2 linked regions of the Synechococcus elongatus PCC 11801 genome follow. The protein of the gene in region 1 binds, or shares a complex with, the protein of each later gene. Links are inferred from orthologs where the notes say so. Each region holds a gene or a part of one and is shown on either strand. Other genes may lie near its edges.

Evidence for each region. The genes of interacting proteins can lie anywhere in the genome.
Region 2: the proteins of uvrA (region 1) and mfd are in contact, whole or in part, in a crystal structure (PDB 4DFC), measured with the Escherichia coli proteins. The link is inferred for Synechococcus elongatus PCC 11801 from one-to-one orthologs.

The regions. Positions count from the first base shown.
Region 1 is NZ_CP030139.2:1,063,201-1,071,028, forward strand. What follows is about bases 2,122-5,689. They hold uvrA (excinuclease ABC subunit UvrA), read right to left. Parts: upstream 5,334-5,689; coding sequence 2,322-5,333; downstream 2,122-2,321. Other genes in these bases: DOP62_RS05080 (type IV pilus twitching motility protein PilT), read right to left, coding at 2,122-2,156; DOP62_RS05090 (hypothetical protein), read left to right, coding at 5,460-5,621. Also shown: DOP62_RS05075 (D-hexose-6-phosphate mutarotase), read right to left, coding at 182-1,000; more of DOP62_RS05080, read right to left, coding at 1,041-2,121; DOP62_RS05095 (GAF domain-containing protein), read right to left, coding at 5,695-6,273; DOP62_RS05100 (chlorophyll a/b-binding protein), read left to right, coding at 6,490-6,708; DOP62_RS05105 (hypothetical protein), read left to right, coding at 6,893-7,237; bifunctional phosphoribosyl-AMP cyclohydrolase/phosphoribosyl-ATP diphosphatase HisIE, read left to right, coding at 7,293-7,828. UniProt on the Escherichia coli protein: The UvrABC repair system catalyzes the recognition and processing of DNA lesions. UvrA is an ATPase and a DNA-binding protein. A damage recognition complex composed of 2 UvrA and 2 UvrB subunits scans DNA for abnormalities.
Region 2 is NZ_CP030139.2:430,328-437,498, forward strand. What follows is about bases 2,135-6,145. They hold mfd (transcription-repair coupling factor), read left to right. Parts: upstream 2,135-2,483; coding sequence 2,484-5,945; downstream 5,946-6,145. Other genes in these bases: dnaB (replicative DNA helicase), read left to right, coding at 2,135-2,403; DOP62_RS02065 (hypothetical protein), read left to right, coding at 6,059-6,145. Outside these bases: DOP62_RS02045 (Fe(3+) ABC transporter substrate-binding protein), read left to right, coding at 1-798; DOP62_RS02050 (hypothetical protein), read right to left, coding at 864-1,040; more of dnaB, read left to right, coding at 1,039-2,134; more of DOP62_RS02065, read left to right, coding at 6,146-6,352; DOP62_RS02070 (DUF1622 domain-containing protein), read left to right, coding at 6,613-7,008; DOP62_RS02075 (acyltransferase), read right to left, coding at 7,103-7,171. UniProt on the Escherichia coli protein: Couples transcription and DNA repair by recognizing RNA polymerase (RNAP) stalled at DNA lesions. Mediates ATP-dependent release of RNAP and its truncated transcript from the DNA, and recruitment of nucleotide excision repair machinery to the damaged site.

The DNA.
Region 1 (7,828 bases):
GGCGACGACCCCAGAAGAAGCCATCGCCAGCTATGTTCACCCGTCCAGTCCTCAAGCTTTACGCCGTCCTGGAGGTCGTCATCCGAACTATCCTCACCGTAGGAGTGCGATCGAGCTGCTGCCAAGGAATTGCAGGAATACTTCGCAGGGTTAACAGTAAGCACTACCGTCATCTACGGCTTCAGTGGATCTGAAAGGATTGCTGCCCCTGCCAGATTTCACCGGGTTCTAGGTGAGGCGGTTGCTGAACTGTTGCAGCCTCCACACAAAGAAACTGCCGTTCCATACCGGGTGCGAGATCAGAAATCTGAGCAGCACCCGCGACGCCAGGGTTCCAAACCACTGTTTCTGAAAAGCCCTCTTGGCTGATTTGGAGGTCTGGCCATGGCGGAGCCACGAGAGTCAGGAGCTGCGCTGGCGCGTCATACAAAGCATCGATCGCTGTCAGAAAGCCACGATCGCGATCTAATTCTTGAAAGCGATCGCCTGTGGTTTGCTCGGTACCCCAACGCCCTTGTAGCCCTTGTAATCGCACGGTGGATAAGTCAGGGACTGCCAAATAGCCATGCAGCGCCGCCGTAAACTGCCATGGTTGGCGATCGCAATTTTCAACACTGAGCTGTACCTGCAACTGTTGCGATCGCAATTGCAGCTTCAGGCGCAGCCGGAAGGCTACAGGCCAAATCTGTAAGGTTTCGGCAGAGTCTCGAAGTTCTAGCTCTGCATACCCCGCTGCTGCATCAAGTTGAAGCAAGGTCCAAGCACGATCGCGGGCAAAACCATGCTTAGGTAAAGAGCCACGATCCGAGAACTGAGGAAAGATGACCGGGATGCCACCACGAATAGCCTTGCCCAGACGATAAAGACTGCGATCGCTAAGAAAAAAACGTTCTTGACCTCCTGCGGGTTGCCACGACAACACTTGCCCGCCATAACGGCAGAAGCGAAGGCTGGCTCCCTCGGCTTTAAGCTGTAGCGGTTCGAAGGCATCGTCCATCATTCCGACTCCCACCCTATCAGTGGAGTAACCAAACCCCTGCTTAGAAATCAGATTGAAAATGACTGGAAAATCCTTGGGCTTGAGCAATCCCAGTAATCCGCAGACGGCGATCGAGATCTCCAGGATCAATCGAGACTTTCAGAGCCTCTTCAACACTGAGTCGACCTTGCTCAATCTCGATCAGGAGTGCCTCATTGAGAGTTTGCATGCCCTCAATCGTGTCGAGTTCCATCAAGCGATAGGCTTCCTCTAATTCGCCACGGTTGAGATAGTCCTGAATCGCCGGCGTATTGATCAAAACCTCTAAGATTGCCCTACGGCTACCAGTTTGGGGAGTGATCAGTTGTTGGGAAATCACTGCGACTAACAGCTCTAGGAACTGCTTGCGCGTGTCTGAGCTCTGCACCATGCCATCAAGACCAATCAAGCGATCGATCGTGCTGACTGTATTGCGAGCATGGAGTGTCCCCAAAACAAGGTGACCCGTTTGGGCAGCATAGATAGCTGTCTTGAGCGTTTTTTGATCTCGAATCTCACCCACAAGAATGACATCTGGATCAGCCCGTAACGCAGCCCGCAGTGCCGAGGCAAAATCATGGGCATGACGACCAATTTCACGTTGGGTAATCAAACAGCGAACAGGTTCAAAAACATACTCAATAGGGTCTTCGATAGTAATAATATGGCGAGCCATGGTTTGGTTCATTTCATTAACCATGGCTGCTAGGGTAGTTGACTTACCTGATCCTGTTGGTCCCGTGACTAAAATCAGTCCTTGTTTCCGTTGAACTAACCCCGAAAGCACAGATGGAAGTTGCAGCTCAAAGAGACTCGGAATCTGTAGAGGGATTAACCGTAGCGTAATCGCTGTACCATCCAGTGTTTGAAAGCAAACGACGCGACAACGAATCAGATTTGGATAAAAAAGCGCTTCATCAATTTCCTGCGTTTCTTGAAGACGAGTACGCTGGGCTGGCGTCAAGATTTCATTGAGCCAGCTATCCATATCACTCTCTGTGACAGCCGGTGCTTTTGGGAGCGGATACATTTGCTCGCGCAACCGAAAGTAGGGAGGATGCCCAACCCGCAGATGAATATCCGAGGCTTGTACTTGGCAAGCCTTGCGCACAAGTTGCTCAATGGTGGGCGCTGTCATAACCGTGCTACTTCCTGTCACAAGATGACTCGATGGCTACTTCTAGAATGTCGCTTTAAGACTCTACAAATCTAAGAAAAAAACAAAAGATTACTGCAGTGTTGATCACTGTATCAGAATCTGATACTTGGCTCTGGCGACACTGCTGGTGAGACTCACTGAGCATTACTGCCCCGGAGGATGCTGGGCTAAGACTTGAGCAAGATAGCGCCCTGTGTGGGAGTGAGCATGCATTGCTACAGTCTCTGGCTCCCCGCAAACAACAATCTCGCCGCCGCGATCGCCTCCTTCGGGTCCCAGATCAATGATCCAGTCTGCACAGCGAATCACATCCAAGTTGTGCTCAATCACCACGATCGAATTGCCCTTATCCACGAGGCGCTGCATCACATCCAGCAACTTGTGGACATCGTAGAAAGAGAGACCCGTGGTCGGTTCATCAATCAGATAGAGCGTTTTGCCGGTTGCCCGACGCGCCAGTTCCGTCGCCAGTTTGACCCGTTGGGCTTCACCACCTGAGAGCGTTGGCGCAGGCTGACCGAGACGAACATAACCCAGACCCACATCCACCAAGGTCTGCAGGCGGCTACTGGCTTGAGGAATGTTTTCGAAAAACTGCGCCGCCTCTTCGACGGTCATGTTGAGCACGTCAGCGATCGTCTTGCCTTTGTACTTCACCTGCAGCGTTTCACGGTTATAGCGAGCACCTTTGCAGACATCGCACTGGACATAGACATCGGGCAGAAAATTCATCTCGATGACATTGACGCCTTGCCCACCACAGGCTTCACAGCGACCGCCTTTGACATTGAAGGAAAACTGCCCCGGCTGATAGCCTCGTGCTTTCGCTTCCGTCGTTGCAGCAAACACCTGCCGGATCGGATCAAAGGCACCAGTATAGGTCGCCGGATTCGATCGCGGGGTACGACCAATCGGCGATTGATCAATCACGATCACCTTGTCGATCGCTTTTGTGCCTTTCAGCGCGGCCAGGCCTTTGGGAAAAGGAACCTTCAGCCCCAGACTGTGCTCGAGGGCTGGATGTAGGAGTTCATTGACAAGCGTGGATTTGCCGGAGCCACTCACGCCCGTGACACAGACCAGTTTGCCGAGGGGAATCTCAACATCAAGGTTTTGGAGATTGTTACGATTGGCACCTTGGAGCTGCAGACGGCGACCATTGCCCTCACGACGGCTTGCTGGAGTAGCAATACGGCGACGGCCTGAGAGATAAGCACCCGTCAAAGAGTCTTCAGCCGTCAGCAGTTGCTTTAGATGACCTTGGGCAACGATACGCCCCCCATGCACCCCTGCTCCAGGCCCAATATCAACCAGGTGGTCGGCTGCACGAATCGTATCTTCGTCATGCTCAACCACAATCAGGGTATTGCCGAGATCCCGCAGGCGAATCAGGGTATTGAGTAGGCGATCGTTATCACGTTGATGCAGCCCAATACTGGGCTCATCCAAGACGTAGAGCACTCCGGTCAGACCCGCCCCAATTTGTGTAGCCAGGCGAATACGCTGGGCCTCACCACCCGAGAGAGTCATGGCTGGGCGATCGAGGGTCAGGTAGTCGAGTCCCACGTCGAGCAAGAAGCGCAGGCGAGCCTGAATTTCGCGCAGCACCAAATCCCCGATCTGCATTTGGCGAGCTGTCAAGAGGGGCGATCGCCCGTTAGCACCGATTAAAGCTTCAATTTTGCTCAGGCAGTCCCGCACTGAAACACTGGTGAGATCAGTGATCCGATAGGGGCCAATCCGCACTGCCAAGGATTCCGGTTTGAGCCGTAAACCGTGGCAGACCTCGCAAGTTTGATCGACGAGATATTTTTCGAGCTTCTGTTTATAGACTTCGGAACTGGTTTCTCGATACTGACGCTCCAGGATCGGAATCACCCCCTCAAAGGGGCGATGGTAAACCTGACGATCGCGGAAGCGGGATTCAGTTTCAACCGCGATCGCTTCACGGCTGCCGTAGAGAATCGCCTGCTGTTGATCAGGGGTCAAATCCTGCCAGCGATCGCTGATTTCGAAGCCACTGGCCTCGGCCACGCCGCAGAGCAGGTTGAAGTAGTAGCTGTGATCTTTTTCCGACCAAGGCGCGATCGCGGCATAGACTGGCAGGCTGGGATCGGGAACGACCAGATCGGGCGAAAACGTCCGTAGGCTCCCCAGCCCGTGGCAATGGGAGCAGGCACCGTAGGGTGAGTTAAAGGAAAAGAGGCGCGGCGACAGTTCTTCCATCACAGCGCCATGCTCGGGGCAAGCAAAATTTTCGGAAAAGACAAGTTCATAGCCACTAGCAGGGCTGCCATAGGCAGCTTTTGTTTCGGCTGCGTGGCTAGCTGCTAACTCCGTCGGCAAGGTTACGACAGAGCCGCGATCGCTCGGCAAGACATCGATCACAGCAATGCCTTCGGCACGACGGAGACAGGTGGTGAGTGAATCAACGAGTCGCTCTTGAATTCCCTCTTTTTGAACAAGGCGATCGACCACAATTTCGATGGTGTGGGCGTGGTTTTTATCCAGCTCAATACTGTCACTGAGTTCCCGCACTTCACCGTTGATCCGCACCCGCACAAAGCCTTCTGCCGCAAGGCTAGAAAGCAGTTTTTTATGGGTTCCTTTTTTACCGCGAACCACCGGCGCCAAGATTTGAAAGCGGCTGCGATCGGGTAGTTCTGCAAGGCGATCGACCATTTGATCAATCGTTTGAGGCGCGATCGAGCGATCGCAATGGGGGCAGTGGGGTGAGCCGGCTCGCCCAAACAACAACCGCAGGTAATCGTAGATTTCCGTGACCGTACCGACCGTCGATCGTGGGTTGTGCGAAGTGGATTTTTGGTCAATGGAAATGGCTGGACTCAAGCCCTCAATCGCATCGACATCAGGCTTATCGACTTGGCCAAGGAACTGCCGAGCATAAGCAGACAGTGACTCGACGTAGCGACGTTGCCCCTCGGCAAAAATCGTGTCAAAGGCCAAGGATGACTTGCCCGAACCGCTCACACCCGTAAACACAATTAGCTGGTTGCGCGGTAGATCGAGGTCAAGGTTCTGCAGATTATGTTGCCGCGCGCCCCGAACTCGAATTTGGTCTGTCTCGGCTGCTGGTTGACTGCCATTGCGATGAGCCAGATCAGATGAAGGCTCAACAGAAGCGCGCTTGGGCATGGGAAAGCAGCAGCAAAAATCTAGATGATTCTATCGCTTACCTTTTGAGCGGCTCGGTTGGGGTCATCGCCCCTGCGCTAGAGTTGGGGAGCCTGAGATCAGGCGCTTTGTTTCTCAACTTTTTGCATGGATTGGAAGCCAGACCTCAAGTTCACGTTTTTCCCTTCGCAACGCCACCGCGCCCTGCTGAAGCAGCTGAAGCAAGAGCTGCAAGAACGCCGCCCCGAGCCACATGGCATTCGTAGACTCCGTGTTCGTACTCGCCCCCAAGCACCGGCCAGTGCCTAGTTCGCCACCTTCTAGCCGTTCGCCGCGATTGAGATCGGTGTAAAGTTCTGTGCGATCGTGGCCGACGGCTGACTCATACCTTGCCGAGAAACTCACTCTCTAGCGTCTTGAGTAGCTGCACGACCACTTGCTGATCGGCTGGAGAAAAGGGAATCACTGCAGCACCGTAGTCGCCTGTCGTCAGTTTGGCTTTGCGATCGCACTTGCGGTTGATCAGCTCCACAATTCCGATCACATCTTGGCGCGGTGTCTTGAGCGGTAAGACCAAAATCGATTGGGTGCGATAGCCGGTCGCGCTGTCGATGCGGGGTTGAAAGTGATAAGGCAACCCCAACGGTAGCTGATAGACATCGGGAATATTCAACACCTCACCGGTGGTGGCTACGTACCCTGCCAAGCTATTGCGCAGGATCGGGAGAGGGCTACCTTGCAGCTGAATCTCGGGTTGCGAGAAGTTGCAGGACAAGGTGCAGATCAGTTCCGGTCCACGGAGACTCCAGCGCAGTTGAAAGATGCTGCCAGCATCCGACTGAGTCAAGTCAATCGCAGTCTCTAAGAAGAGTGCTAGAGCTGCCTCAGTACTGTGGAGAGCTGCCAAAGCCTGTCGAAACTGGACTAGTGGATTATCAGCAGGGTTGAGAGGAACCGTCATCACAAAGACATGAGAGGGCGATCGCTGCGCTGAGTTTACCGGTCGTTGGCCTTTGACGATGGTTTAGTCCTCGCTATTGCCTCCATCTACAAAGGGCAGCAACAGTCATGCTGCCCCGGTGGGAACAGGGTTGACTGCCAAAGATTAAGAAAAACGTCACAGAACTTTACGTTGTGTTACACTTCAAACAGGACAGCCAATCAAGAGGAATTCATTATGCGTAGCGGACGAACTGTTGACGAATTCGGTCGTCAAAACAATTTCGCCATCGAACCCCAAGTGGTTGTTGCTGAAGCTGATGCTTCCTGGGGCTTTCACGATCGCGCCGAAAAATTGAATGGCCGGCTAGCAATGCTCGGTTTTGTGGCTCTCATCTTGACGGAAGTGGTCTTGGGCCAAGGCCTACTGCCCTTCCTCGTTAGTGGTTTGAGCTAGTTCAGCAACCGTTAAAAACTTAAGATGATGCGTAGGGGCTTGCTGAACATTCAGCAGGCCTCTATGATTTCGGCTCAGCAGCCCTTTGCCATTAGGGGCTTGGAGTTTAAGCAACTGTGGCGATAACTCCAGACGATTCATTGACTGAAATGGCGGCTCATCATTCACTGCTGCCCGAGGCACCATGGATTGGGATATCCACATCATCAAGCACTACAGCTCGACATCACATTCACGATTGCTCAACCAGCTCAAGCGCGAATTGCGTGAAAACCCATTACCCCGTCGGAATCCTACGGAAGCCAGTACTCAAAATACGGTTGAACCCTCGCTCCGTCCACCGGCCAAAGGCGGAAGTCATCGCCGGTTTCGCTATGTGCCGCTAGGTCAGACAGACTCACGGTCAGCGAACAGCGCTAATACCCCAGCCCCCAAGGCCAGTGCTGCTGTCGAACCCCGCTACACAGCACCTACACCAGCCCCTCAGACGAGTTTTCGCGATCGCCTACAGGCGGTAGAGGTTCGCTGAGTTCAGACGCGATCGCGGCAGTGATAGCGTAGAACAGTCACCCAGCCTGAGGCTCATGGCTCCTCTGTCTCTGTCGCTGCCGCTTGATCAACTCCGCTTTGATGAGCGGGGTCTGCTGCCTGCGATCGCCCAAGATTATCTGGACGGCACCGTATTGATGCTGGCCTGGATGAACCGTGAGGCGTTGGAGAAAACGCTGGAAACTGGCGAGGTTTGGTATTGGAGCCGATCGCGCCAAGAACTGTGGCACAAGGGTGCAACGTCCGGCCACTTTCAGAAATTGCAGGCGATTCGCTATGACTGCGACAGCGATGCCCTGCTGCTGACCATTGAACAAATCGGTGACATCGCTTGCCATACCGGGGAGCGCAGTTGCTTCCATCGCGATGCAGAAGTGGTGACGCCGCCGCCTGCAGATATCCTCACGGAGGTCTATCGGGTCGTCTGCGATCGCCGCGATCGCCCCAGCGAGACCTCCTACACCAGCAAGCTGTTTGCCGGCGGTGACAATAAAATCCTCAAGAAAATTGGTGAGGAAACCGCCGAAGTGGTGATGGCTTGCAAGGACGATGACGCTGATGGCCTAGCCGG
Region 2 (7,171 bases), 630 kb from region 1 along the record:
GCCAACAGTCCTGCTGATGTCCTGATTACAGTTGATGCGGGACGTCTGTGGCAGGCAGAATCCAAAGGGCTATTCCAACCTGTGCAATCGACAGTGCTCACCACGGAACTCCCTGCCGATCTGCGCGATCCGGATGGGCGTTGGTTTGGCTTTGCCCGCCGTGCCCGCGTCATTATCTACAACAAGTCCAAGGTGCAACCCAGTCAGCTCTCCACCTATCAAGCCCTCGCCAACCCTGAGTGGAAAGGGAAGCTGTGTATGCGCAGTTCAGACAACATCTATAACCAGTCTCTTGTAGCTGCTGCGATCGCGACTGATGGCGAAGCCAAAACGGAAGAGTGGATCAAGGGAATCACGGCGAATTTTGCCCGTCCTCCCCAAGGGAACGACACCGCCCAAATCAAAGCGGTTGCCGAAGGCGTGTGCGATGTGGCCGTTGTGAACCACTACTACTTGGCACGTCTCATGGAATCGAAAGAGGCTGGCGATCGCGAAATCGCTGCTAAAGTCGGTGTCTTCTTCCCACAACCGACCCATATCAATGTCAGCGGTGCTGGGGTTGCAACCAATGCTCCGCACAAAGACAATGCAATTGCATTTCTGGAATTCTTAGCGAGCCCTGAAGGTCAGCGCTACTTTACCCAAGGCACCTACGAATATCCAGCCAAGGCCAATACCGCTGAAGATGCAGTTGTCCAAAGCTTCGGCACCTTTGAAGCAGCGCCCGTCAATGTCGATATCTATGGAGCAAATAACGCTGAAGCTGTGAAAATCATGGATCGGGCAGGCTGGCGCTAGCTCTCAAATCAGTCCCTGACAGCTTGGTATGGCCAGCCCTTAGCCCTTCTAGCTGGATAGTTCAACTACGCAGAGACGTCGCCGGTTCGTGGCAAGCGGAGGGGCTTCAGACCGTGGCACGGAGGCTGCGACCAACTCAAACCTGTCGTGCCTCCAGCAAAATGGATCAACCCACCCGTCGCCCATTTTGCGAGCGGCGGGAGTGTGTCACGATCGGTACGCTCGTCTGCTGAGGCAGTCATGGTTCAGGAACTCCGCTTTGATATCCTTCCCGATCGCCATGAGCCGCCCCAAAATGTCGAAGCTGAGGAAGCAATTCTGGGTAGCATCCTGCTCGATCCCGAGGCGATCGGGCGGATTGCCGATGTACTCTCACCGGAAGCCTTCTACAACTCCAACCACCGCGATATTTATCGGGCGGCAGTCCGGCTGCATAGCCAAGGTCAGCCAACGGATCTGACCAGTCTGACGACCTGCCTGCAAGATGCGGGTCAGCTCGACAAGGTCGGCGGTCAATCTCGACTGGCAAAGCTGGTCGATCGCGTGGTGACGACGGCTAACGTCGAGCAATACGCTCAGTTAGTAATCGACAAGTTTCTGCGGCGGCAACTGATTCAAGCCGGTAATTCCGTCATTCAACTGGGCTACGACACGACCAAGCCGCTGGAAGCCGTTCTTGATCAGGCGGAGCAAAAGGTCTTTGGCATTACCCAAGAACGCCCGACTATGGGCTTGCTACCGGCCTCCGAAATCCTGACGAGTACCTTTGCAGAAATCGAGAGTCGTTCCATGGGAACGGCGCTCTCGGGCATCTCTTGTAATTACTACGATCTGGATGCCATGACTCAGGGCTTCCAGCGATCGGATTTGATTATTGTGGCGGGACGACCGGCCATGGGAAAAACCAGTATTGTCCTCAACATTGCTCGCAATATTACCGTTGCTCATAAGCTGCCGGTTTGTGTCTTCAGTTTGGAGATGTCGAAGGAGCAATTGATCTATCGCCTGCTGTCGATGGAAATTGGCATCGAGAGTAGCCGCTTGCGATCGGGCCGGATTGGCGATCATGAGTGGGAAATGCTTGGCAAAGGGATTATGCAACTTTCCCAACTTCCCGTTTTTATTGACGATACGCCCGGATTGACTGTTTCGGAGATGCGATCGAAGGCTCGACGATTGATGTCTGAACAAGGAGGGCAACTCGGGCTAATTCTGATTGACTATCTGCAGCTTATGGAAGGTAGTTCCAGCGATAACCGGGTTCAAGAAATTTCTAAGATTACGCGATCGCTGAAAGGTTTGGCACGGGAGTTAAACGTTCCGGTAATTGCGCTTTCGCAGCTCAGTCGTGGTGTGGAATCACGAACCAATAAGCGACCGATGATGTCGGATTTGCGGGAAAGCGGTTCGATTGAGCAAGATGCTGATTTAGTGATGATGATCTATCGGGATGAATACTACAATCCTGACACTCCCGATCGCGGCATTACCGAAATTATTGTTGCCAAGCATCGGAATGGGCCGGTCGGCACCGTCAAGCTCCTGTTTGAGCCGCAGTTCACCCGTTTCCGCAACCTGGCGGGCAGTAGCGCTCCTGCGGTTTGAGGCGGCGCGATCGCCCAAACGGCACAATGGATCGACAAATTCTTCCTTGACTTTATCTCTGACGCACCGGTCATCTATCCATGACTTTTTCAGCACTGATTCGCACCTTGGCGCGATCGCCCCTCAGCCAAGATCTGCTGACGAAGTTAGAGAAGCAATCGGGCCTGCGTCTGATTGGAGCCGGTCGCTTAGCGCAGGGGTTGGTGACCTCAGCCCTTGTCCAAGCCCAATCGCGATCGCTGCTGGTGATTTGCGCCACCCTCGAAGAAGCCGGTCGCTGGGCCGCGCAACTGGAAGGCATGGGCTGGCCGACGCTGCACTTTTACCCCACCTCGGAATCCTCACCCTACGAAGCCTTTGACCCCGAGTCCGAGATGGTTTGGGGGCAGTTGCAGGTGCTGGCCGATCTGCTGGAACAGAGTCAGCCTGTGGCGATCGTGGCAACCGAGCGATCGCTGCAACCCCATCTGCCGCCCGTGGAAGTGCTGCGTCCCTTTTGCCAAACGCTGCAGCGGGGTCAGGAGATCAATCTTGGGGAATTGGGCGATCGCCTTGCCCAGTTTGGTTACGAGCGGGTACAGACCGTTGAAGCAGAAGGCCAGTGGAGTCGTCGTGGCGACATCATCGACTTGTTTCCAGTTTCAGCGGAGTTACCGGTTCGACTGGAGTTGTTTGGCGATGAATTGGAGCGCTTGCGGGAATTCGATCCGGCAACCCAGCGATCGCTGGATGAGATCGAAATCCTACGACTGACCCCAACCAGCTATGCGCCGGTGATTGCAGCTGCTTTAGAGGGGCGATCGCTGGATGACTGGCTGACCGAGGCCGAACAGGAAGCCTGGCAAGAAGGGCAACCACCGGAAGGGATGCGCCGCTTTTTAGGGGTGGCCTTCAAACAGCCTGCTTCCCTGCTGGACTATCTACCGGCGGGCACGGTGATTGCGATCGATGAGCCGCTGCAGTGTCGCGCCCATAGCGATCGCTGGCTGGAGCATGTTCAAGATCACTGGCAGGAACAGGAGCAAGTTTGGCCAGCCATTCATCGCGATTTTCAAGCCGCTTGGGAGGAAATCAGCTGCTTTCAGCGGATCGAGCTGTCACAGCTGCAAACCGGCGGCGAGAGTGAGTTGCCCGTGCTCGATCTGGCGGCGCGATCGCTTCCTGTTCTGCCGCATCAGTTCGGCAAGCTGGCGGACTTCATCCGCACTGAGCGCGATCGCCACAGCATTTGGTTGGTCTCTGCTCAGCCCTCGCGGATGGTGGCACTGCTACAAGAACACGACTGCCCGGCGCAGTTTATCCCCAACCCCCGCGACTATCCGGCGATCGATCGCCTTAGTGAAAAACGTTTCCCGATCGCACTCAAGCATTCCAGTCTGGCGGAGCTAGAAGGCTTCAGCCTGCCCACTTTCCGGCTGACCTTGATCACCGATCGCGAATGCTTTGGTCAGCACGTCCTCGCCTCACCGACCTACGTCCGCAAACGGCGACGGGCAGCCTCTAAGCAAGTTGACCTCGATCGCCTCAAGCCCGGCGACTACGTCGTCCACCGAAACCATGGCATCGGTCGCTTTACCAAGCTGGAAAGCCTCAGTCTTGGCGGCGAAATGCGCGAGTATCTGGTGCTGCAATATGCCGATGGTCTGCTGCGAGTTGCCGCCGATCAACTTGGCAGCCTCAGCCGCTATCGCGGTATGGGCGGTGAGCGCCCTGAACTGAGCAGCATGACCAGTAAGGCTTGGGAGAAGACCAAAGCCAAAGCCCGCAAAGCCGTTCGGAAAGTCGCGGTCGATTTGCTCAAGCTCTACGCCCAGCGATCGCAGCAGGAGGGTCATGCCTACCCACCGGATCAGCCTTGGCAGCAAGAGCTGGAAGATTCCTTCCCCTACCAGCCGACAGCGGATCAGCTCAAGGCGGTAGAAGCAGTCAAGCGCGATATGGAAAGTCCGCAACCGATGGATCGCTTAGTCTGCGGGGACGTGGGTTTTGGCAAAACGGAAGTCGCGGTTCGCGCCATCTTTAAGGCAGTGACCGCCGGAAAGCAGGTGGCTTTACTTGCTCCGACAACGATCCTGACCCAGCAGCACTACCACACCCTCAAGGAACGCTTCGCGCCCTATCCAATTCAAATTGGCTTGCTCAACCGCTTCCGAACGGCGAGTGAACGGCAGCAGATTTTGCAGCGCCTCGCGACTGGTGAACTTGATGTCGTGGTTGGCACCCACCAGCTCCTGGGCAAAAACACGCAGTTTCGCGATCTTGGCCTGCTAGTCGTCGATGAAGAGCAGCGCTTTGGCGTTAACCAGAAGGAAAAAATCAAAGCCCTCAAAACCCAGGTCGATGTTCTGACCCTGAGTGCCACACCGATTCCGCGCACGCTCTACATGGCGCTCTCAGGTGTGCGGGAAATGAGCCTGATCACTACCCCGCCCCCTTCCCGTCGCCCGATTAAAACCCACCTAATGCCCTACGACTTGGAGGCGGTGCGGACGGCAATTTCCCAGGAGATCGATCGCGGTGGACAAGTCTTCTATGTCGTCCCTCGTGTCGAAGGAATTGAGGCGATCGCGACTCGCTTGCAGGAAATGTTGCCCAGCTTGCGCCTTGCCGTTGCCCATGGTCAGATGCCAGAAGGCGAATTGGAGGCAACGATGCTGGCCTTCAATAACGGCGAAGCCGACGCGATGATCTGCACCACGATCATCGAGTCTGGCTTGGATATTCCCCGCGTCAACACGATTTTGATCGAAGACGCCCAGCGCTTTGGCCTTTCGCAGCTCTACCAGTTGCGCGGTCGCGTCGGTCGGGCTGGAATTCAAGCCCACGCTTGGCTGTTCTATCCCGGTGAAACGGTGCTCTCCGATCAGGCACGACAACGCTTGCGGGCTATTCAGGAGTTCACACAGCTGGGATCGGGCTATCAGCTCGCCATGCGGGACTTAGAGATTCGTGGCGTTGGCAACCTGCTGGGAGTCGAGCAATCCGGTCAGATGGAGGCGATCGGCTTCGACCTCTACATGGAAATGCTGCAGGAATCGCTGCAGGAAATTCGCGGTCAAGATATTCCCCAGGTTGATGACACCCAGATCGACCTCAATCTCACGGCCTTCATCCCTGCTGACTACATTCCCGACCTCGATGCCAAGATGAGCGCCTATCGGGCTGTAGCCTCGGCGCGTACCCCCGCTGATCTGCTGCAAATCGCAGCGGACTGGAGCGATCGCTATGGCCCGTTGCCCAAAGCGGCTCAGCAATTGCTGCGGGTAATGGAACTCAAGCAAGTGGCAAAATCACTGGGCTTTGCCCGCATTCGCACTGAGTCCAAGCAGCACGTCATTCTAGAAACGCCGATGGAAGCCCCAGCGTGGAAACGCCTGCACGAAAAAATTGCTAGCAATCTTCAGAGCCGTTTTGTCTATGCCTCAGGGCGCGTTACTGTGCGCGGGTTAGGGCTTCAGAGTGCTGAGCAGCAGGTGGAAAATCTGATCACTTGGCTCAGCCCCCTGCAAAGCACCTTGTCAGAATTGGCGATCGCCGCCTAAATTCAGAAACCAAAAAGAGACTTAAGCGTCTGATGTTCTCGGTGGACATGCGGCCAGCTTAGGATTGTTAGTCCGGTCGGTGCTTGTCCGGCCTTTTGCGTCTAGGAAACTCGATGAAACTGCTGCCCATTGTTGCGATCGCCCTTGGATTCGCTACACCTGTTCACGCCAAAGACGAGATCCCAGCAGCAAAACAGGCCAACTTCCTACAGGTCTGCCAAGAAACGGCTAAAACTCGGGGGGCTCCCTCCCAGTTCGCTCGGCCCATCTGTCAGTGCATGCTCAATGAGCTGCGATCCAAAGGGAATGCTTATTTGATCAGCTTGGAAAAAAATCAAAAGCTACAGCAGGATTTTGCGACGCGGGCTTCCCTAAGCTGTATCTCCAGCCTGATTAAAGGACAGTAAAAACACGGATCCTTAGGCCTCGTTTCCCAGTCTTAGGAGTGATCAGCTGGGACACTTGGGAGGCATGGATTGCTGCAGTCCGTTGAGATTAAGGCCGGGCCTAGTGCTTTATGCAGATCCTTTGTTGAGCAATTGCTGCAAATGAAGCGGTAGGCTGCTGACTGCGAGTCTTCAGGCTGATCTCAGCCCTCAACCGTAGACCAGCCAAGCAGAAACATCACTTCCATGCTGCGAAGTGAGTAGCGGGAGAAGCCTGAATCATGGTCGAGCTAGAAGTCTTCGAAAAAGGCCTCCGTATCCTAGCCGAAGGGACTCGCCTCAGCTTAGAAACCCTCTCGGTTCTCTGTGTTTTGGTTGGGTTACTAGCAACCCTGCGCCGCACGAGTATGATGCGACGACAACTCAGGCACAGTAGCGACTTGCCCTTCACCAAAATTCGCTTAGGGTTTGGGGCCTGGCTCTCGTTAGCTCTCGAGTTTCAGCTGGGTGCCGATATTGTGGCAACCACCACCACACCTAACACTGTTAACCTCATTCAGCTTGGCGTGGTAGCTCTGATCCGAACCTTTCTTAATTTTTTCCTGGCTCGGGAAATGGAGATGGAGCACCGAATGGAAACCCAAGCTCGCTCGGCGCAGGATAATACTCCAACTTAGGGAGTGCAAAACAGTGCCAGCGAGAACCCATTAGCAACAGGAACGGAGAGGAAATGTTGAATTCGCAGGTGCAAGGTGCAGCAGGCAGTCGGGATCAAAGGTGATCTGCGATCGCGCTGGGATCTTCTTGGATAGCTCGCCGTCGGAGCAGTCTTGCAGGCGA